Regions from separate parts of the Alterirhizorhabdus profundi genome, predicted to be linked through region 2. Evidence: predicted binding sites of a transcription regulator. Region 2 holds the regulator's gene; the other holds the start of a gene.
What was found. Region 2 encodes LexA, which represses DNA repair genes until DNA is damaged. Its sites were predicted from a motif close to GTTCCNCNCTTGTTCT; they were not measured.

Region 1 (9,903 bases), 1.8 Mb from region 2:
CACCGGCCGCCGCAAGGATGCCGTCGCCCGTGTGTGGCTGAAGCCCGGCACCGGCAAGATCACGATCAACGGCCGCGATCAGGAGGTGTATTTCGCCCGCCCGACGCTGCGCCTCGTCATCAACCAGCCATTCGGCGTCGCCGAGCGTGACGGCCAGTATGACGTGATCTGCACGGTCAAGGGCGGCGGTCTATCGGGCCAGGCCGGCGCGGTGAAGCATGGCATCAGCCAGGCGCTGACCCGCTACGAGCCGGCGCTGCGCGCGCCGGTGAAGGCCGCCGGCTTCCTCACCCGCGATCCCCGCGCGGTGGAGCGCAAGAAGTACGGCCGCGCCAAGGCTCGCCGCAGCTTCCAGTTCTCGAAGCGCTGATCCGCATCCTCATCCCGGAGCCGATCCGGGGTACATGGATGGACGACGAGAGAAAAAGGGCGGTTCCGCATCGGCGGGGCCGCCTTTCTCTTGTCGTCCGCGGCTTGCAGTCCCGCGATGCCGCGCTGCATGATCGCGCAGTGGAAACCCGCCCGCATGGAGCAGCACCATGGCGACGATGATCGATCCCGCCCCGCTTACGCCGGCGCCCGCGCGCGACCCGGCCTTCGCGCCCGATCTGTTCGAGCGGCTGCTCGCTATCGCTTCGGCGGCGCTGCTGGCCGCGATGGTGGCGGCCGTCGCGCGCGGGCACGATCGCTGGGCGGAGGCGGGGCCGATGGTGTGGCTGCACCTCGCCACGATCGCCGTCGCCCTGGCGCTCACCCCCGTGATGCTGTAGCGCCCGCGCGGGGACCGGCCGCATCGCCTGATGGGCCGGGTATGGGCGGCGAGCCTGCTGCTCACCGCGATCCTCAGCTTCGCCATTCGCGGGGTGAACCACGGACGGTTCAGCTTCATCCACCTCCTGTCGCTATGGATGCTCTATCTGGTGCCGAAGATCGTCTGGTCCGCCCGCACCCACAACATCCGCGTCCACCGCAGCAGCGTGCGCGGAACGGTGTTCGGCGCGCTGCTGATCGCCGGCTTCTTCACTTTTCCGTTCAACCGCATGCTCGGCGGCTGGCTGTTCGGCTGAGGCGCGCTCAGGCGGCCGCCCGCTGCCGCACGCGCACGTGCAGGGCGCCGTCCGCTATCGTCAGTTCGTTGAACGAAGGCTCGGTCGTGCGCGTCCGCTCGGAGAGCGTGCCCGCCCCGATCAGCCGCAGCGGCGCGCCCGCGCCCGTCCACGCAATGTCGAACGGATCATGGACATGGCCGCTCAGCACCGCGTCCGCGCCGGCGCGCGTCAGGCGATGCAGCGCCTCGATCCCGCGCAGCGTCTCGCCATGGCCCTCGCTCACCCCCTCGTCGGTCAGCGGATGGTGGCAGGTGACGAGCGCGATGCGATCGGCCGGGCAGGCGCGCAGCAGCGCCTCGGCCTCGCGCAGGCTGCGCCTGCTCACCACCCCCCACGACCAGTTGAGCCGCCACTGCGCCCGCGCCGTCGTCTTCAGCGGCACCAGCCACACGCCCGGCAGATCCAGCGGCCGCTCGATCGCGCGCTCGATCCGGTCGTAGCGGCGATAGGGATAGAAGAAGCGGGCGATCGGATTGTGATAGGGGATGTCGTGATTGCCCGGCTCCACCGTCACCGGCACGCCGAGCGACGCCAGCCACGCCGCCGCCGCCGCATATTCGTGCGATCGCGCCCGCATCGTCAGGTCGCCGGTGATGATCACCGCGTCCGGCTTCTCCTCGGCCACGCGCGCGGTGAACCACGCGATCGCCTGCTCGTCCTCCCGCCCGAAATGCAGGTCGGAGACGTGGAAGAGTCGCGTGCTGCCCATGCCGCCTGAAAGCCGCGCGGGGCCGCGTGGTTCCGTTCAGCCGAGCGCCCGCGCCAGGCTGCCCCGCGCCGCCGCGCAGGATGCCCGCGCCGCCTCCTCCACGCTCAGCGCGCGGTGCGCGTGGGAGAGGATCTCCACGCCGTAGCGGCCGGCATAGCCGGTCGCGGCGATCGCCTGCAGAAAGCCGTCGAGATCGAACTCGCCCTCGCCGCACAGCGCGCGGCGATCGATCGTGTCCTCCAGATAGGAGCCGACCTGCTCCAGCCGCCCGTCGTCCAGCTCGACATGGTTGACGATGCCGGGCGCCAGCGCCGCGATCTCGGCGAAGGGGATGGCGCCGCGGGTCATGTGGAAGCTGTCGATCAGCAGGCCGCCATTCGCCCGGCCGGCGCCCGCCACGATCGCCCGCCCGGTCGCCACGTCGGGGATGCTCGTCTCCGGCATCACCTCGATCGTGATGGCGGTGCCGGCCGCGCGGGCATCGTCGCACAGGCCGGCGAAGCTCTCGATCACCTGCGGCAGCGGCCACTGCGTGCCGTCCAGCGTGCCCGTCACCTTCACGTGCACCGCTTCCAGCGCCTCGGCGGACGCCAGGATCGCGCGCCGCTCGGCATCGGCCGCCACGCGCCGGGCGCCGTCGGTGAACCAGTCGCCCAGCACCTCGATCTCGCAGAACAGGCCGTTGGCGCGCAGGATCGCGGCGATCCCGGCATGGCCGCCGGCCGGCAGCATCGCCGCGATATCCTCCTGCAGCAGGCCGATGCCCTGGTAGCCGCCGGCGGCCGCCGCCTCCGCCCGCCGCGCGAGCGGAACGGGGCTCACCATGCTGCCCTCCAGCGGGCGGACGGCGCCGGCCAGGGTGAAGTAGCTCGCGATCAGTGCCGGCGGCGCGCCCATCGTTCGTCCCTTCTGCGATCTCGGTCCGTCGTCGGCCTTGCCGCCGCCGCCGGCCACTCGCGCTTTGGCTAGCGGCCTGTGCAAATCGTCAGCATGTTCGGGGGGCGGCCGGCGCTACCAAGGCGGCCCCAAGCAACGGAGGCTCGCATGACCATTCTGATCGCCGGCTGGCTCGATTTCCCGCCCGAGACCGCCCGCTCGATGATCGAGGCCGCCGATCCGCTGATCCGCGCCGCGCTGGACGAGCCCGGCTGCCGCGCTTATTCCTGGGCGCTCGATCCGACGAAGGCCGGCCGCATCCACGTGTTCGAGGAGTGGGCGAGCGAAGCCGACCTCCAGTTCCACTTCGACAATGCGCCGTACAAGCAGATGGGCGATCATCTGCGCGCCGGCGGGATGAGCGATTTCTCCGTGAAGAAGTATCGCAGCGATCTGGCCGAGCCGGTCTACGACGATCAGGGCGTGCCCCGCTCCGACTTCTTCACCGCCTGACAGGGCCGGCGCCTGCGCGGTCGCGGTGGCGGCCGTCACAGGCTATGATCTGGATCACAGGCCGCGAGGCGATCTCCGTCTATCCCGAGTCCCGCGTCGCGGCAGGCGGCGGGGCTCCGGCTCCGCCGGGATCACACACCTTCGCGGGCTGCGGCACCGGCTCCATGCCGGGTTGTCGGATGGAGACGGCGATGTGGCGGGTGATCGGATGTTGGGTGGCCGTGGCGACCTTGGTGCTGATGAGCCCGTCCATGGCGCACTCGGCAGCCGATGAGCCCACGACGCCGGTCGACACGCCCGACGCGATCGTCTGCCAGCTGCTCGCCGGCTGTCCGTCGTCCGATCCGGCGGCGGCGGCTCCCGCGCCGCGCGGCGGCCGCGTCGCGCGCACACGCGGCTTCTCGTTCCGCGACAAGGGCGATGGCGGAGACGTGGTGGACGAGCAGCCGGCGGCGGCACCCGCCGCCACCGGCCGCTACGATCTGCGCATCGGCTTCATGTTCGCCTCCGCCGAGCTGACGCAGGACGATCGCGCCCGCACCGCCGCCTTCGCGCTGGCGCTGCGCGATCCGCGCATCGTGGATCGCCGCGTGCGGATCGAGGGGCATACCGATTCGATCGGCGGCGACGCCGCGAACCTCGATCTCTCGCGCCGCCGCGCCCGCGCGGTGGGCGACGCGCTCGTCGCCGCCGGGGTCGACGGTTCGCGGCTGGACCTGGAGGGCTATGGCGCGCGCCGCCCGCTGCCCGGCGTCCCCGCCGAATCTGGCGCCAACCGCCGGGTGATCGCCGCCCTTTCGCGCTAGGGCATAGCGACGTTCAGCTTTTGCATGCCCGCTCATCCTGAGGAGGGGCTGAGCGGAGGCGAAGACCCGTCTCGAAGGACCATCCATGTCCTTCGACACGCCGTTTCGACAAGCTCAATGGCTCCTCAGGCTGAGCGGTCTGCATGAATTGCGAGTAAGAACCGGCTTCATCCGCTCGAGGTCGCTCCCGTCCGGGTCGGCGCGACGCCGGCGAACCGCCGCCGATCAGCCCGCGGCCTTCGCCTTCCGTGCGGCCCCGCGCTTCGCTACGGTCGCCTTCGCCGGTGCCGATGTCTCCCTCACCGTCAGCAGCGGCTTCAGATAGGCGCCCGTATAGCTGCGCGGTTCCTGCGCCACCTGCTCCGGCGTGCCCGTCGCCACGATCTCGCCGCCCTTGTCGCCGCCTTCCGGGCCCAGGTCGATCAGCCAGTCGGCGGTCTTGATCACCTCCAGATTATGCTCGATCACCACCACGCTGTTGCCCTGCTCCACGAGCGCGTGCAGCACCTCCAGCAGCTTGCGGACGTCCTCGAAGTGCAGGCCGGTGGTCGGCTCGTCGAGGATGTAGAGGGTGTTGCCGGTCGCCCGGCGTGACAGCTCCTTGGCCAGCTTCACCCGCTGCGCCTCGCCGCCGGACAGGGTGGTCGCCTGCTGGCCCACCTTGACGTAGCCGAGACCGACCTCCGCCAGCATCGCCATCTTGTCGCGGATTGGCGGCACCGCCTTGAAGAACTCGACGGCGTCCTCCACCGTCATGTCGAGCACGTCTGCGATGCTCCTGTCGCGAAACTTCACCTCCAGCGTCTCGCGATTGTAGCGGGCGCCGTGGCACACGTCGCAGGTGACGTAGACGTCGGGCAGGAAGTGCATCTCGATCTTCAGCACGCCGTCGCCCTGGCACGCCTCGCACCGCCCGCCCTTCACGTTGAAGCTGAACCGCCCCGGCTTGTAGCCGCGCGCCTGCGATTCCGGCAGACCGGCGAACCAGTCGCGGATCTGGGTGAAGCTGCCCGTGTAGGTCGCCGGGTTCGATCGCGGCGTGCGGCCGATCGGCGACTGGTCGATATCGATCACCTTGTCGAGATATTGCAGCCCCTCGATCGTCTCGTGGTGCCCGGCCAGCATCCGCGCGCCGTTCAGCGTGCGCGCGGCGGTGGCGTACAGCGTATCGATGGTGAAGGTGGACTTGCCCGATCCCGACACGCCGGTGATGCAGGTGAAGGTGCCGAGCGGGATCGAGGCGGAGACGTTCTTCAGATTGTTGGCGGTGGCGCCCTTCACCGTCAGCAGGCGGCCATTGCCCTTGCGGCGCGCCCTGGGCAGCGGCACGGCCCGCCTGCCGGTGAGATAGTCTGCGGTCAGGCTGTCCTCGTTGACCAGGATTTCCGCCAGCGTGCCCTGCGCCACCACCTGCCCGCCGCGCACGCCGGCGCCCGGCCCCATGTCGATCACATAGTCGGCGGTGCGGATCGCATCCTCGTCATGCTCGACCACGATCACCGTGTTGCCCAGGTCGCGCAGCCGCTTCAGCGTCACGATCAGCCGGTCGTTGTCGCGCTGGTGCAGGCCGATCGAGGGCTCGTCCAGCACGTAGAGCACGCCCGACAGGCCGGAGCCGATCTGCGACGCCAGGCGGATGCGCTGGCTCTCGCCGCCGGAAAGGGTGCCGCTGGTGCGATCGAGGTTCAGATAGTCGAGCCCGACATTGTCGAGGAAGCCCAGCCGCTCGACGATCTCCTTCAGGATGCGCTCGGCGATCGCGCGCTGCTGATCGTTCAGATGGTTCGGCATGTCGCGGAAGAAGGCCAGCGCGGGGCCGACCGCGCGGCGGGTGGACATCGAAATGTCCTCGCCGGCGATCTTCACCGCCAGCGCCTCCGGCTTCAGGCGCGCGCCGCCGCACACCTCGCACGGCGCGGAGGACTGGTACTTGGCCAGCTCCTCGCGCATCCACGCGCTCTCGGTGGAGAGCATGCGGCGTTCCAGATTGCCGATCACGCCCTCGAACGGCTTCTTCACCTCGTAGCTCTTCTTGCCGTCGATGAACTTCAGGGCGACGGGCACGCCCCTGGTGCCGTGCAGGATCGTGGCGACATGCTCGGGCGCCAGCATGTTCCACGCCACGTCGAGCGAGAAGCCGAAGTGGCGGGCGAGGCTGGCGAGCACCTGCATGTAGTAAGGCGACGGCGGGTTCGATTTGGCCCACGGCACCACGGCACCCTTGGCGATCGACAGATGCTCGTTCGGCACGACGAGCTGCGGATCGAAGTACAGCTTCTCGCCAAGGCCGTCGCACGCCGGGCACGCCCCCTGCGGCGCGTTGAACGAGAACAGGCGGGGCTCGATCTCGGCGATGCTGAAGCCGGAGACGGGGCAGGCGAACTTCTCGCTAAAGGTGATGCGGTTGGCGGGCACGGCGCCCACGCCGGCCGCGGCCGATCCCTTGGCGGCGCCCTTCTTGCTGGTGCCGGCGGGCGCCGCCTCCGCCTCGCGGCCGGGCACCACGCCCTCGGCCAGATCGACATAGGCGAGACCCTCGGCCAGCTTCAGCGCCGTCTCGAAGCTCTGCGCGAGCCGCGTCTCGATATCGGCGCGCACGACGAGGCGATCGACGACCACCTCGATGTCGTGCTTGTACTTCTTGTCGAGCGCCGGCGCCTCCTCGATCTCGTGGAACTCGCCGTCGATGCGCACGCGCGTGAAGCCGGCGCGCTGCCACTCCGCAAGCTCCTTGCGATACTCGCCCTTGCGGCCGCGCACGGCGGGCGCCAGCAGGTAGAAGCGCGTGCCCTCCGGCAGCTGCATCACCCGGTCGACCATCTGCGACACGGTCTGCGCGCTGATCGGCAGGCCGGTGGCGGGCGAGTAGGGCACCCCCACGCGCGCCCACAGCAGGCGCATATAATCGTAGATCTCGGTAACGGTCGCCACCGTGGAGCGCGGGTTGCGGCTGGTCGTCTTCTGCTCGATCGAGATGGCGGGGCTCAAGCCCTCGATATGATCGACGTCGGGCTTCTGCATCAGCTCCAGGAACTGGCGCGCATAGGCGGACAGCGACTCGACATAGCGGCGCTGCCCCTCGGCATAGATGGTATCGAAGGCGAGGCTCGACTTGCCGGAGCCGGAGAGGCCGGTGATGACGACCAGGCTGTCGCGCGGGATGTCGACCGACACGTCCTTCAGATTATGCTCGCGTGCGCCGCGCACGCTGATGTGGGTCAGCATCGGGCGGCCCCCGGTATCGGATCGTGGTTCGGCATGGCGCCCTCTGTTCCAGATTTGTTCGGCTCGGGCAAGCGGCCCCGCGCACGCCGATATAGGGTGGCGGCGGCCGCTGCCTAGCGCGCGGCGCGGGCGACATCGGCCCGCCCGGTGCCGACCGTCGCCGCGGCGTTTGCCGGCATGGCGCTAAACATCGCGGCTTGGGCGCCGTAATCCGGTGCAGGCGGATCGGGGCGGCACGCGGCGGCAGTCGTCCGCCGATCCCGTTGCCGGAGGACTTGTCTTGGCCATGCGTACCCCCGATGCCGCCGCCCTCGAAGCGATGCTGGTCCAGGCGCTCGCCACCAGCGACCGGCTGGACTACGACATGGTCGGCGCGCACGTGGCGACCGCGCTCGATGCGTTGCGCCGCGAGGCGGCCCGGCCGCGCCGGGCGGCCTTTGCCGAGCTGCCGTTCCCGGTGCTGGAGGGCTGATCGGCCCTCCCCGTTGTCTTTTCGCCTGTGCGGCGCGGGCGGCGCGCTGTATCGCCCCTGCCTCACTTTCCGCCAGGGATGACGATGCGGCTGGGCCAGAGGATCGGACAGGCGCTGCTCGCCGCGCTGGCAACGGCCGGCTGCTCGCCGCTGCGCACCTTCGACGCGCTGGTGCCGAAGGATGGCGGCACCATGCGGATCGCCGCCGATCTGCCTTACGGCGCCGATCCCCGCCAGCGGCTCGACGTCTATGCGCCGCGCCGACCCGGGGCGTCGCCGCTGGCGACGATCGTCTTCTTCTACGGCGGCTCGTGGAGTTCCGGCACCCGCCGCGGCTACGGCTTCGCCGCGCGGGCGCTGGCATCGCGCGGGTTCGTCGTCGTCGTGCCCGATTACCGGCTGGTGCCGGCGGTGCGCTTTCCCGCCTTCCTCGCCGATTGCGCCGCGTCGGTGCGCTGGGCGCGGGCGAACGTGGCGCGCTACGGCGGGGATCGCGCGCGCATCGTGCTCGTCGGCCACTCGGCGGGCGCCTACAACGCGGCCATGCTCGCGCTCGATCCGCAGTGGCTCGGGGATGCGCGGGGGGCGGTGCGCGGCTTCGTCGGCCTTGCCGGCCCCTATGATTTCCTGCCGCTCGAAGGCCCGATCACCACCGCGACCTTCGGCGCGTGGCCGGTGCCGGAGGAGACCCAGCCGATCCGCTTCGCCGGCGCAGGCGATCCGCCGGCGCTGCTGCTCAGCGGCGCGGAGGATCGCACGGTGCTGCCGCGCAACGGCCGCGCCCTCGGCCATGTGCTCCAGGCCGCCGGCGTGCCCGTGGAGGTACGTGAATATCCGCGCCTGGGCCATGTCGGCATGGTCACGGCGCTGGCCCGCCCGCTGCGCGGCAAGGCGCCCGTCCTCGCCGACATCGCCGCCTTCGCCCACCGCGTGACGCAGGGCGCGCCCGCCTCCTCGCGCCCGCCCGCAGCGCGGCCGTAATTTCTCCGCGGGCGGCTGGAACGCGGGCGGCGCAGGGCGGTTCGGGGCGCATCGTCGAACAGCGTGGGGGAACGGGATATGCGGCTGAGCATAGAGGCGGTGCTTGACTATCAGATGGCGGAGCCGGTGGACGTGCTGCTCACGATCGAGGCGGCGCCGCTGCCCGATCAGATCCTGATCTCCGATTCGCTGACGATCGACGGCAGCGGCCCCCTGCGCCCGGTGCCCGGCGAGGAGAGCATCGGCCGCCGCACCTGGATGCACGCGCACGGATCGTGGCGCGCCACCTACAAGGGCGTGTTCGACGTGACGCGCGACGTGCCGGACCTGAGCACGCTCAAGCTGGCCCACCGCCACGATCTGCCGGCGCTGGTGATCCCCTATCTGTGGCCGAGCCGCTACTGCGAGAGCGACCAGTTCAACGACTTCGTCGAGGACGAGTTCGGCCGCTACAGCGGCGGCGCCAAGGTGCAGGCCATCGCCGACTGGGTGCACGATCACCTGAAATACATCGCGGGATCAAGCGACGCGACGACCACTGCCAAGGACACGTTCGTCACCCGCCACGGCGTGTGCCGCGACTATGCGCATCTGATGACCACCCTCACGCGCGCCGCCGGCATCCCGGCGCGCGTCGTCTCGGCCTATGCGTGGCAGCTCGATCCGCCGGATTTCCACGCGGTGGTGGAGGTGTGGCTGGAAAATGGCTGGCAGCTGGTCGATGCGACGCGGCTGGCGCCGGTAGAGGGGCTGGTGCGGATGGCGGTGGGCCGCGACGCGCTGGACATCGCCTTCATGACCGTGTTCGGCGCATGCCAGCTCGTCGAGCAGCGCGTGTCGGTTGAGCGGATCGACTGAAGTCTCGCCGCGACGTTCGTCGAACAGATCAGGTCGTTCGTCGCCGATCATGTCGCATGTGGAGGCTATTGGCGGCCCCGTCGAAGAACAGACGCACGAACGACGCGAATCCGTAAAGGAAATCCCGGACAGCGGCGGCGGATCGCTCCCGCAGTCGAGAACGGGATTTCATCAACGGAGGATTTCATCATGATCGCCACCATCCGCACCCTCGCCGTATCTGCCGCCGCCACCCTCGCTGCCGTTGCCGGCATCCCTGCCCACGCCGCCGATCTCGGCGATCAGCGCAGCGTCGAGATCCGCCACGGCGATCTCGATCTCACCTCCGCGCAGGGCAGCGCCGCGCTGCAGCGG
Region 2 (9,903 bases):
CGCCGATCCCCTTCGGCCCATGAACCTTGTGCGCAGAGATGGCGACGAGATCGCATGCCTCGGGGATCGCGACGCGGCCGTAACCCTGCACCGCATCGCAGAGCAGCAGCGCGCCCGCCGCATGGGCCCGCTCCGCCAGAGCGGCGACCGGCCCGATGACGCCGATCTCGTTGTTCACCAGCATGGCCACCACCGCGCTCGTGCCCGGCACGATGGCGCGGGCTGCGGCTTCCGGATCGACGATGCCGTCGCGGTTGACCGGCAGCACCGTCACCGGCCGACCGTGCCGGGCGAGCGCCGCCACCGTGTCCAGCACGGCGGCATGCTCGGTGGCGATCGTCACGATGCCACCCGGCGGCAGGCCCTTTATCGCCCAATTGAGGGCCTCCGTCGCGCCGGAGGTAAAGGCCGTGCGCCCGCCCGGCGGCAGCATCGCCGCTACCCGCTCGCGCGCCACCTCCACCGCCGCCGCCGCTTCCCGGCCCATGCGGTGGGGCGAGTGCGGATTGCCGAACTTCTCGTCCAGCCACGGCAGCATCGCGTCCAGCGCCTCCGGCGCCAGCGGCGTCGTCGCCTGATAGTCGAGGTAGATCATGCCGCCCGGCGTTTCGCATCCGCCGCCAGCTTCGTCCACACCTCGCCGCAGCGATACACGTCGGTGCGACTGGTGGCGGGGCCGAAGCTGATGCGGATCACCTCGCGGGCGTGCGCCTCGTCCCACCCCATCGCCGCCAGCACGTGGCTGGGGCTGACGCTGCCGGACGAGCAGGCGGAGCCCGCCGACACGGCGATGCCGGCCAGGTCGAACTGAATCAGCTGCGCCGCCGCCGGCACGCCTGGCATCCGGTAGCTGGCGATCGTCGGCAGCCGCGCCACCTCTGCCGCCACCAGCTCGCCGCCGGCGGCGGCGATCGTGCGATCGAGCTGCTGGCGGAACTCGGCCGCCCGCTCCATCCACGCCCGCCGTCCGGCCAGCGCGGCGGCGAAGCCGATCGCGGCGGGCACATTCTCCGTTCCCGGTCGATAGCCCTTCTCCTGCCCGCCGATCGCATCCAAGGTGGCGGGATCGCGCACCAGCAGCGCGCCGATCCCCGGCGGCCCGCCCAGCTTGTGCGCGGAGATCGCGATGAAGTCGGCCTCCGGCAGCGGCAGCTTGCCGGCCGACTGCGCGCAATCCGCCAGCAGCAGGCCGCCCGCCGCGCGCACCGCCGCCGCCACGTCCGCCAGCGGCTGGATCACCCCCGTCTCGTTGTTCACCGACTGGGCGATCACCAGCGGCGCCGGCCCGGCGGCGGAGAGCGCCGTCGCCAGCGACGCTAGGTCGATCCGTCCGCCCTCGTCGCAGGCGATCGTCGGCGCGGCGACGCGGCGCACGGCATCATGCTCCACCGCGCAGGCCAGCCGCGCGCCGGCCTTGGCGTTGCCCGCCGCCAGCGCGATCGCCTCCGTCGCGCCGCTGGTGAGGATCAGCGTGCCGCCCCAGCCGAGCGCCGCCGCGATGCGCCCGCGCGCCTCCTCCAGCGCCGCGCGCGCGGCGCGCCCTTCCGCGTGCGGGGAGGACGGATTGGCCCAGCTGCCCAGCGCCACCGCCATCGCCTCGCGCGCCGCCGTGGCGACAGGCGTGGTGGCGGCATGATCGAGATAGATGCGCGTCGCCACAGCCTCGCTCCGGTGATGATTGCGGAAAAGCCATCGCCTTATATATAGGCCGCCCGGCGCCGCATCCTCTGCGACGCTTACCGATAGTCAAGCAGGTTGCGATGCCAGAAGTCATCTTCCCCGGTCCCGAAGGACGGCTGGAGGGCCGGTTCAACCCCGGCCCGCGCCCGCGCGCGCCGGTGGCGATGATCCTGCACCCGCACCCGCAGGGCGGCGGTACGATGAACAATCGCATCGTGCAGGCCCTGTATCAGACGTTCGTGCGGCGCGGCTTCGCCACCCTGCGCTTCAACTTCCGCGGTGTGGGCAAGAGCCAGGGCGTGTTCGACAACGGCGTCGGCGAACTCTCCGATGCCGCCTCCGCGCTGGACTGGGTGCAGTCGATCCACCCGGAGGCGCAGACGACGTGGATCGCCGGCTTCTCGTTCGGCGCGTGGATCGGCATGCAGCTGCTGATGCGCCGGCCGGAGATCAAGGGTTTCATCTCGATCGCGCCGCCAGCCAACATGTACGACTTCACCTTTCTCGCCCCCTGCCCGTCCAGCGGCATCATCATTCAGGGCGACGGCGACGAGGTGGTGACGCCCAGCGCCACGCAGAAGCTGGTGGACAAGCTGCGCACGCAGAAGCACATCACGATCCACCACGATACGATCCCGAAGGCCAACCACTTCTTCGAGCATGAGATGCCGGACCTCATGCGCTCGGTGGACAATTATCTCGACATGCGGCTGGCCGGGGATCGATAGCGGCTTCCGCATAGCCGCCTGACCGGATCGGCACCCCGGCCATTGCCGCCGGGCCGCCCCTCGCTTATATTTGCGTTTGGAGGCTGCATGCGCGTCAACACCGCCGAATCGATCGAGACCGGGATCAGGGTCCACGCCCGCTTCGGCAGCTGGAAGGCGGCCCGGAACGCGGCGGATTATGTGGACGGCAAGTTCGTCGTTCGCGAGGGCGCGGACGGTGGCGCCGATGCCGACGGGGCGGACCTAGAGGCCAAGCCGAACTCGATCTAGGGTGAGCTTCAGCTACACCCTGTTCCTGGCGCTGCTGCTGCTCGCGCCGGGTCTGGGTCTGTGGGCCGGCCTGCGCGCGGGCGAACGATCCGACCTGATCTCGCAGGCGGCGGAGAAGCCGGGCTCCACCTTCAGCCTGCTCGTCATCGTGTTCGGCGCGCTGGCCGGGCACATCCTCCTCTCCGCGCTGCTGGCGGTGCAGGCCGGCGTCTGCGGCTGGAGCGGGCGGTGCATCGTCCTTCCGTTCGATCCGAACATCTACCGCGTCATCCTCACCGGCGGCCGCTCCGCCGGCGTGGTGAGCGACGCGGCGTTCCTCTCGTGGTTCGTCTCGCTGCTGCTGCCGGCGCTGATCGTGGGGCTGGCGGCCTATCGCGCCAGCGGCTGGCGCGCGGTGCGCGACATGCGCGAGGCCGCCACCTTCGGCTGGCTGAAGCGCTGGGTCGATCTCGCGCGGCCGGCCAACAGCGTCATCATCGCCTATGTCGTGACGACGCTGGAGCATGACGGCGCGAACGTCGCCTACGAAGGCATCGTCGAGAATATCGCACTGGACGACGATCGCGCGATAAGGATGCTAGTGCTCAGCAGCTGCGATCGCTTCCTCGTCCGCATCACCCGCCATAACGTGCAACGCATCGACACCGTCCACGCGCCGATCCCCCTGATCCAGCTGACCGCCGCCAACTTCGTGAACGTCGCGCTGGAGGTGATCGTCGACGCCGCCGGGCCGCCGGCCGGTCACATGCCGTCGTCACCCTGAACGCGATCCATGCAGACGGCCTGCTCGCTCCACGGCGATCGTCCTCGCTTCGGGGCGATCATCATCGTTGCGAAGCGATCGTCATCCTGATGACGGAGGCGGAAGCTGTAAGGCTTACCCTCCCCAACAATCCCCGCCCCGCCTCTGGTCCGATCCGGCTTGCAATCTGCGTGTCCTGCGGCATGGGTCTGGCGACGATGTCCAACCGCCTCACCGCCATCCTCGAAACCAAACACGCGGAGGTGGCCGCCCGCCGCGCCGCCGTGCCGTTCGCCGATCTCGCCGCCCGCGCCGCCGCCGCCCCGGCCCCGCGCGGCTTCCGCGCCGCGCTGGATGCGCGGGTGGCGGCCGGCGGCTTCGGCCTGATCGCCGAGATCAAGAAGGCCTCCCCCTCCAAGGGCCTGATCCGCGCCGATTTCGATCCGCCGGCCCACGCCCGCGCCTACGCCGCCGCCGGCGCCGCCTGCCTCTCGGTGCTGACCGACGAGAGCTATTTCCAGGGCGCCGACGCCTATCTGGTCGCCGCCCGCGCCGCCGTGCCGCTGCCGTGCCTGCGCAAGGATTTCATCGTCGATCCCTGGCAGGTGACAGAGGCCCGCGCGCTCGGCGCCGATGCCATCCTCATCATCGTCGCCGCGCTGGACGACAGAGCCATGGCCGAGATCGAGGCCGCCGCGACCGAGCACGGCATGGATGCGCTGGTGGAGGTGCACGACGCCGCCGAACTCGATCGCGCGCTGCGTCTCTCCTCCCGCCTCATCGGCGTCAACAATCGCGACCTGCGCGATTTCTCGGTCGATTTCGCCCGCACCTACGAACTGGCCGGCCGCGCGCCCGCCGGCTGCACCTTCGTCGCCGAGAGCGGCCTTGCCACCCGCGCGGATCTGGATGCGATGGCGGCGCACGGCGTCTCCTGCTTCCTCGTCGGCGAATCGCTGATGCGGCAGGCGGATGTCGAGGCCGCGACCCGCCGGCTGCTGGAAGGCGCATGACCGGGCTGACCCACCTCGACGCGGCCGGCGCCGCGCGCATGGTCGACGTATCGGCCAAGCCGGAAACGGCGCGCACCGCCACCGCCGAGGGCCGCATCCTCCTCTCGGTCGAGGCGCTGGCGGCGATCCGCGCCGGCAGCGTGAAGAAGGGCGACGTGCTCGCCGTGGCCCGCGTCGCCGGCATCATGGCCGCCAAGAAGACGGCCGAGCTGATCCCGCTCTGCCATCCGCTGCCGATCGCCGCCGTCTCGCTCGATCTCGTGCTCGAGGAGGGCGCGATCCGCTGCACCGCCGAGGTGACGACCCGCTACTCGACCGGCATCGAGATGGAGGCGATGACCGCCGTCTCGGTCGCGCTGCTGACGATCTACGACATGGCCAAGGCGCTCGATCGCGGTATGCGGATAGAGGGCGTCCGCCTGCTCGCCAAGTCCGGCGGCCGCTCGGGCGACTGGCGCGCGGCATGAGCCTGCTGCCCGTCGCCGAGGCGCAGGCCCGCATCCTCGCGCTCGGCCGGCCGGTGGCGGCGGAGACGGTGTCGCTGAACGCCGCCGCCGGCCGCTTCGCCGCCGCCGACGTGACGGCGCGGCGCACACAGCCGGCCGCCGACCTGTCGGCGATGGACGGTTACGCGCTCCGCTTCGCCGAGCTGCCCGGCCCGTGGACCGTGGTGGGCGAGAGCGCCGCCGGCGCCGGCTTGGACACGCCCCTCGCGCCCGGCGAGGCGGCGCGGATCTTCACCGGCGCGCCGCTGCCGGCGGGCGCGGACACGGTGCTGCTGCAGGAGGAGGCGGAGCGGGACGGGGCAAGGCTGATCCTGGCCGGCGAGGGGCCGCCGCGCACGGGCGCGCACGTGCGGGCGGCGGGCACCGATTTCATCGCCGGCGGCACGCTGATTGCGGCCGGCGCCCTCATCACCCCCGCGCGGATCGGGCTGGCGGCGGTCGGCGGGCACGGCACCCTGCCCGTGCGCCGCCGCCTGCGCGTCGCCCTGATCTCCACCGGCGACGAGCTGGTGCCCGCCGGGCAGCCGGTATCGGGCACGCGCCTGCCCTCGTCCAACGCGCCGATGCTGGCCGCCTTGCTAGGCGGGCTGGCGGTGGACGTGATCGATGCCGGCATCGTGCCCGATCGGCTGGATGCGCTCGCCGCCGCCTTCGCGCGGGTGGTCGATGCCGATATCGTCGTCACCACGGGCGGCGCGTCCGTCGGCGATCGCGATCTCGTCCGCCCGGCGCTGGCGGCGGCGGGGGCGACGATCGATTTCTGGCGCATCGCGATGAAGCCGGGCAAGCCGCTGATGGCCGGGCGGCTCGGCGATGCGGTGATGGTCGGCCTGCCCGGCAATCCGGTATCCGCCTTCGTCACCGCCAACCTGTTCCTGCTGCCGCTGGTGCGCGGCATGCAGGGCGCGGCCGATCCGCTGCCCCGCATTATGCCCGCCACGCTCGCCGGCCCGCTGCCGGCCACCGGCGTGCGGGCCGAATATCTGCGCGGGCGGTGGGATGGCGGGCGGGCGATGCCCCTCTCCGGGCAGGACAGCGCGGCCCTGGCGAGCCTCTCCGCCGCCGAGCTGCTGATCGCCCGCGCGCCGCATCAGGCGGCACTGCCGGCGGGCGCGGCGGTGGAAATACTGCCGATCGGGTGAGATGCGCTTGACAGGGCGATTCGGGCTTCTTACACGTTCCCCGTTCGTTCCCGTTCCGGAGCCCGCCATGCTCACGCGCAAGCAACATGAACTGCTCTGCTTCATCCACGATCGCTTGGGGGAGACGGGCGTCTCGCCCTCGTTCGAGGAGATGAAGGAGGCGCTGGACCTGCGCTCCAAGTCCGGCGTCCACCGCCTCATCAGCGCGCTGGAGGAACGCAGCTTCATCCGCCGCCTGCCGAACCGCGCCCGCGCGCTGGAAGTGCTCAAGATGCCGGAACGCGCGCGCGAGGCGCCGGTGGTGAAGCCGATCGCCAAGGCGCCCGCCGTGCTGCCGATCGCCGCCAACGACGTGATCGAGCTGCCGCTGCACGGCCGCATCGCCGCCGGCGTGCCGATCGAGGCGATGGAGGGCCAGACCTCGCTCTCGGTGCCCGCCGCCCTGCTCGGCCCGGGCGAGCATTATGCGCTGGAGGTCGCCGGCGACTCGATGGTCGAGGCCGGCATCCTGGATGGCGACTATGCGCTTATCCTGCGGACGGAGGTGGCGCGCGACGGCCAGATCGTGGTCGCCCTGATCGAGGACAGCGAGGCCACGCTCAAATATTTCCGCCGCGAGGGCAGCATGATCCGCCTCGATCCCGCCAACCGCGCCTATGATCCGCAACGCTACGCGCCCGATCAGGTGCGCGTGCAGGGCCGCCTGGCCGGGCTGCTGCGCCGCTACTGATGGCGGAGGAGCGTGAACCTGGCGATCGGCGGCGGGACGCGGCCGGCTCTGGGACAAGTCGATCGTAGAGGGTGGATGAGGCTTTGGAGAGCGTGTTCGCTGCGACGGAGATCCCGGCGCGCGGCACAGGCTCGACCGTCGAGCCGGTCTGAAGCTCGACGTAGCTTCGGCTAGCGCCGCAGTCCCCGCGTTCGTCCGCTACCGTTCGCAGCACGCGGCCGACTGCCGGGGCGGCACTCGCCCAGCACCGCTCGCTCAGCACCGCACCCCGACTCAGTCCTTCTTGTTCAGCGGCGACATCACGTCGCGGCCGAAACGGGTGATCATCTCGCCGATCTGGCGGGCCTGCTCCACGCTGCGCGTGCTCTGCTCGCGCACGTAGTCGCCCTGCAGCTTCATCAGGTCCGTCACCGACGTCACCTTGGCGGCGGCGCGCAGCGCGGCAAACGCCTCGCGGGTGTTCTGCTCGGCATGGTCGATGACGGTCAGGCTGATCGCGGAGCTGTTCTCCGCGGCCTTGGCGCCCGCGCCGCGCAGCGCGTCGCCGGCGGCCTTCAGCGGCTCCACGATACGGTCCTTCATGTCGCCCGTCTGATTGTCGTCGGCCATCGCTCGTCCCCTTGCCAGAGTGCGGATCAGTCTAGGTCGCGGCCCGATCCGGCGCAATCGCCAACTCGGCGCCGTCCAGCCCGCGCGCGCGCAGCAGCGCCGCCTCGTCCGGCCCGCGCCCGCGGAACGCGACGAAGGAATCCATCGGATCGCGGCTGTCGCCCCGCGCCAGTATCTCCTCGCGGAAGCGGCGGGCGAGCGCGGCGTCGAAGATGCCGCCCTCCTCCTCGAACGCGCCGAATGCGTCGGCGTCCAGCACCTCCGACCAGAGATAGCTGTAATAGGCGCTCGCATAGCCGCCATCGAACACGTGGGTGAAATAAGGCAGCCGGTGACGCATGCCGATCGCCGGCGGGCAGCCGAGCCGGTCGAGCATCGCCGTCTCGAACGCCGCCACGTCCAGCTCGGCCGGCGGATCGCGGTGCAGCGCCAGATCGACGAGGGCGGAGGCGAGGAACTCCACGGTGGCGAAGCCCTGGCCGTAGGTGTCGGCCCGGGCCAGCGCCGCGATCAGCCCGTCCGGCACGCCGAAGCCGCGCAGCACCTCCGGCGCCACGATCCAATGCTCCATGAACTTGCTCGGAAACTCCACGAAGTCGCGCGCCACGCACGTGCCGGCCTGGCTGGGATAGGTCACGTCGGAGAGCAGGCCGTGCAGCGCGTGGCCGAACTCGTGGAACAGGGTCCGCGCCTCGTCGATCGAGAGGCGGGCGTCGCCGCCCTCGCCCTTCGCATAGTTGGCGACGGTGTAGACGATCGGCCGCACGCTTCCGTCCAGCTTCTCCTGGGTGCGCAGGCTGCCCATCCACGCGCCGCCATGCTTCTCGGGCCGGGCGAAATAGTCGGTGTAGAGCAGGCCCACGTCGGCGCCGGCCGCATCCACCACGTCCCATGCGTCCACGTCCGGATGGTAGACCGGCAGGTCCGGCCGCGCGCGGAAGCGGAGGCCGTAGAGCCGGCCGGCCGCGTCAAAGGCGGCCCGTCGCACCGCGCCCAGCCGCAGATGCTCGGCAAAGGCGGCGCCGTCCAAGGCGTAGCGTTCGCAGCGCACCCGCTCGGCATAGAAGCGCCAGTCCCACGGCTGCAGCGCGAAGCCGTCGCCATCCTCCGCGTGATCGGCGTCGATCAGCGCCTGCAACTCGCGCGCCTCGTCCAGCGCGCGGGCGCGCGCCGGTTCCCACACCCGCATCATCAGCGCCTCGGCGGCGTCGGGCCGGGCGGCCATGCTGTCGTCCAGCTTGTAGTCGGCATAGGTCGCATAGCCCAGCAGCCGCGCGCTCTCCGCCCGCAGCGCCACGATCTCTGCGATCAGCGGCCCGTTGTCATGCTCGCCGCCGGAGCAGCGGCCCGTGAAGCCGCGCCACATCCGCTCGCGCAGGTCGCGCCGGGCGGAATAGGTCAGCACCGTCTCATAGTCGCCGCGATCGAGCGTGAAGAGGAAGCGCCCGGCCGCGCCGCGCCGCTCGGCCCTGGCGGCGGCGGAACTGCGGGCGGAGAGCGGCAGGCCGGCCAGATCGTCCTCGTCGATCAGCATCTCCCACGCGTTGGTGGCGGCCAGCACGTTCTGGCCGAACCGCACGGAGAGCAGGCCCAGTCGCTGGTCGATCGCGCCCAGCCGCGCCTTGTCCGCCGGCGACAGGCCGGCGCCGCCGCGCACGAAGCCCTTGTAGCTCGTCTCCACCAGCCGGCGCTGCTCGGGCGTGAGGCCGGCCGTGTCGCGCGTCTCCCACACCGCCTTCACCCGCGCGAACAGGCGGGGATCGTGGCTGATGGCGGTGCCGTGCGCCGTCAGCAGCGCCGATACGTCCGCCTCGATCGCGCGGATGCCGTCGCTCGCCTGCGCGCTGGAAAGCGTCCAGAACAGGCGGCGGATGCGGCCCAGCCGCTCGCCCGATCGCTCCAGCGCCGCCATCACGTTGGCGAAGTCGGCCGGCGCGGGATCGTCGGCGATGGCGGCGATCTCGCGCCGGTTCTCGTCGATCGCCACGCTCAGCGCGGGCAGGAAATCGGCCGGGTCGATGTCGGCGAAGGGCGGCGCGCCGAGCGGGGCCGTCCATGGCGCGAGCAGCCTGTTGTCCACGATCCCCTCCCGTTCAGTTCGTGTCGGTCACTTCCTCCGTCGTTACCACGAACTCGGCGAGCGCGGCAGGGCCGAATGCGGTGGTGAGGGCGGTGTCGGTGGCGTCGCGGCCATAGGCCATGGCGATGCGGCCGATGCGCGGGCGGTTGTGCCGCGCATCGAGCACGTACCAGTCCTCGCCCAGATACACCTCGCACCACGCGCCAAAATCCATCGGCGCGTCGCGGCGCGGCACGCCGATATCGCCGAGATAGCCGGTGCAGTAGCGCGCCGGGATGTTCATGCAGCGGCAGAGGGTGATCGCCAGATGCGCGAAATCCCGCTCCACGCCGGCCTGGTCCTGATAGGTGTTCCAGCCGGTGCGGTCGGCGCGGGCATGTTCGTAGCCGAAGCGCACATGGTT

Region 1: uvrA (excinuclease ABC subunit UvrA) is a predicted target of LexA. The motif match lies at 7,284-7,299, and genes of this name have one in related genera.

Annotation. Positions count from the first base shown of each region.
Region 1 covers NZ_CP046535.1:2,697,741-2,707,643, forward strand. The annotation lists gene rpsI (30S ribosomal protein S9) at 1-370, shown strand, start outside; gene GNT64_RS21930 (hypothetical protein) at 540-770, shown strand; gene GNT64_RS21935 (DUF2306 domain-containing protein) at 801-1,067, shown strand; gene GNT64_RS12865 (metallophosphoesterase family protein) at 1,075-1,818, opposite strand; gene GNT64_RS12870 (sugar phosphate isomerase/epimerase family protein) at 1,855-2,715, opposite strand; gene GNT64_RS12875 (putative quinol monooxygenase) at 2,863-3,207, shown strand; gene GNT64_RS12880 (OmpA family protein) at 3,399-4,013, shown strand; gene uvrA (excinuclease ABC subunit UvrA) at 4,239-7,238, opposite strand; gene GNT64_RS12890 (hypothetical protein) at 7,519-7,710, shown strand; gene GNT64_RS12895 (alpha/beta hydrolase) at 7,789-8,691, shown strand; gene GNT64_RS12900 (transglutaminase-like domain-containing protein) at 8,770-9,549, shown strand; gene GNT64_RS12905 (UrcA family protein) at 9,739-9,903, shown strand, end outside.
Region 2 covers NZ_CP046535.1:934,594-944,496, reverse strand. The annotation lists gene GNT64_RS04345 (cysteine desulfurase family protein) at 1-595, opposite strand, end outside; gene GNT64_RS04340 (aminotransferase class V-fold PLP-dependent enzyme) at 592-1,659, opposite strand; gene GNT64_RS04335 (alpha/beta hydrolase) at 1,761-2,408, shown strand; gene GNT64_RS04330 (hypothetical protein) at 2,496-2,678, shown strand; gene GNT64_RS04325 (hypothetical protein) at 2,680-3,441, shown strand; gene trpC (indole-3-glycerol phosphate synthase TrpC) at 3,639-4,433, shown strand; gene moaC (cyclic pyranopterin monophosphate synthase MoaC) at 4,430-4,900, shown strand; gene GNT64_RS04310 (molybdopterin molybdotransferase MoeA) at 4,897-6,081, shown strand; gene lexA (transcriptional repressor LexA) at 6,149-6,811, shown strand; gene GNT64_RS04300 (phasin family protein) at 7,085-7,420, opposite strand; gene GNT64_RS04295 (M3 family metallopeptidase) at 7,452-9,500, opposite strand; gene GNT64_RS04290 (transglutaminase-like domain-containing protein) at 9,514-9,903, opposite strand, start outside.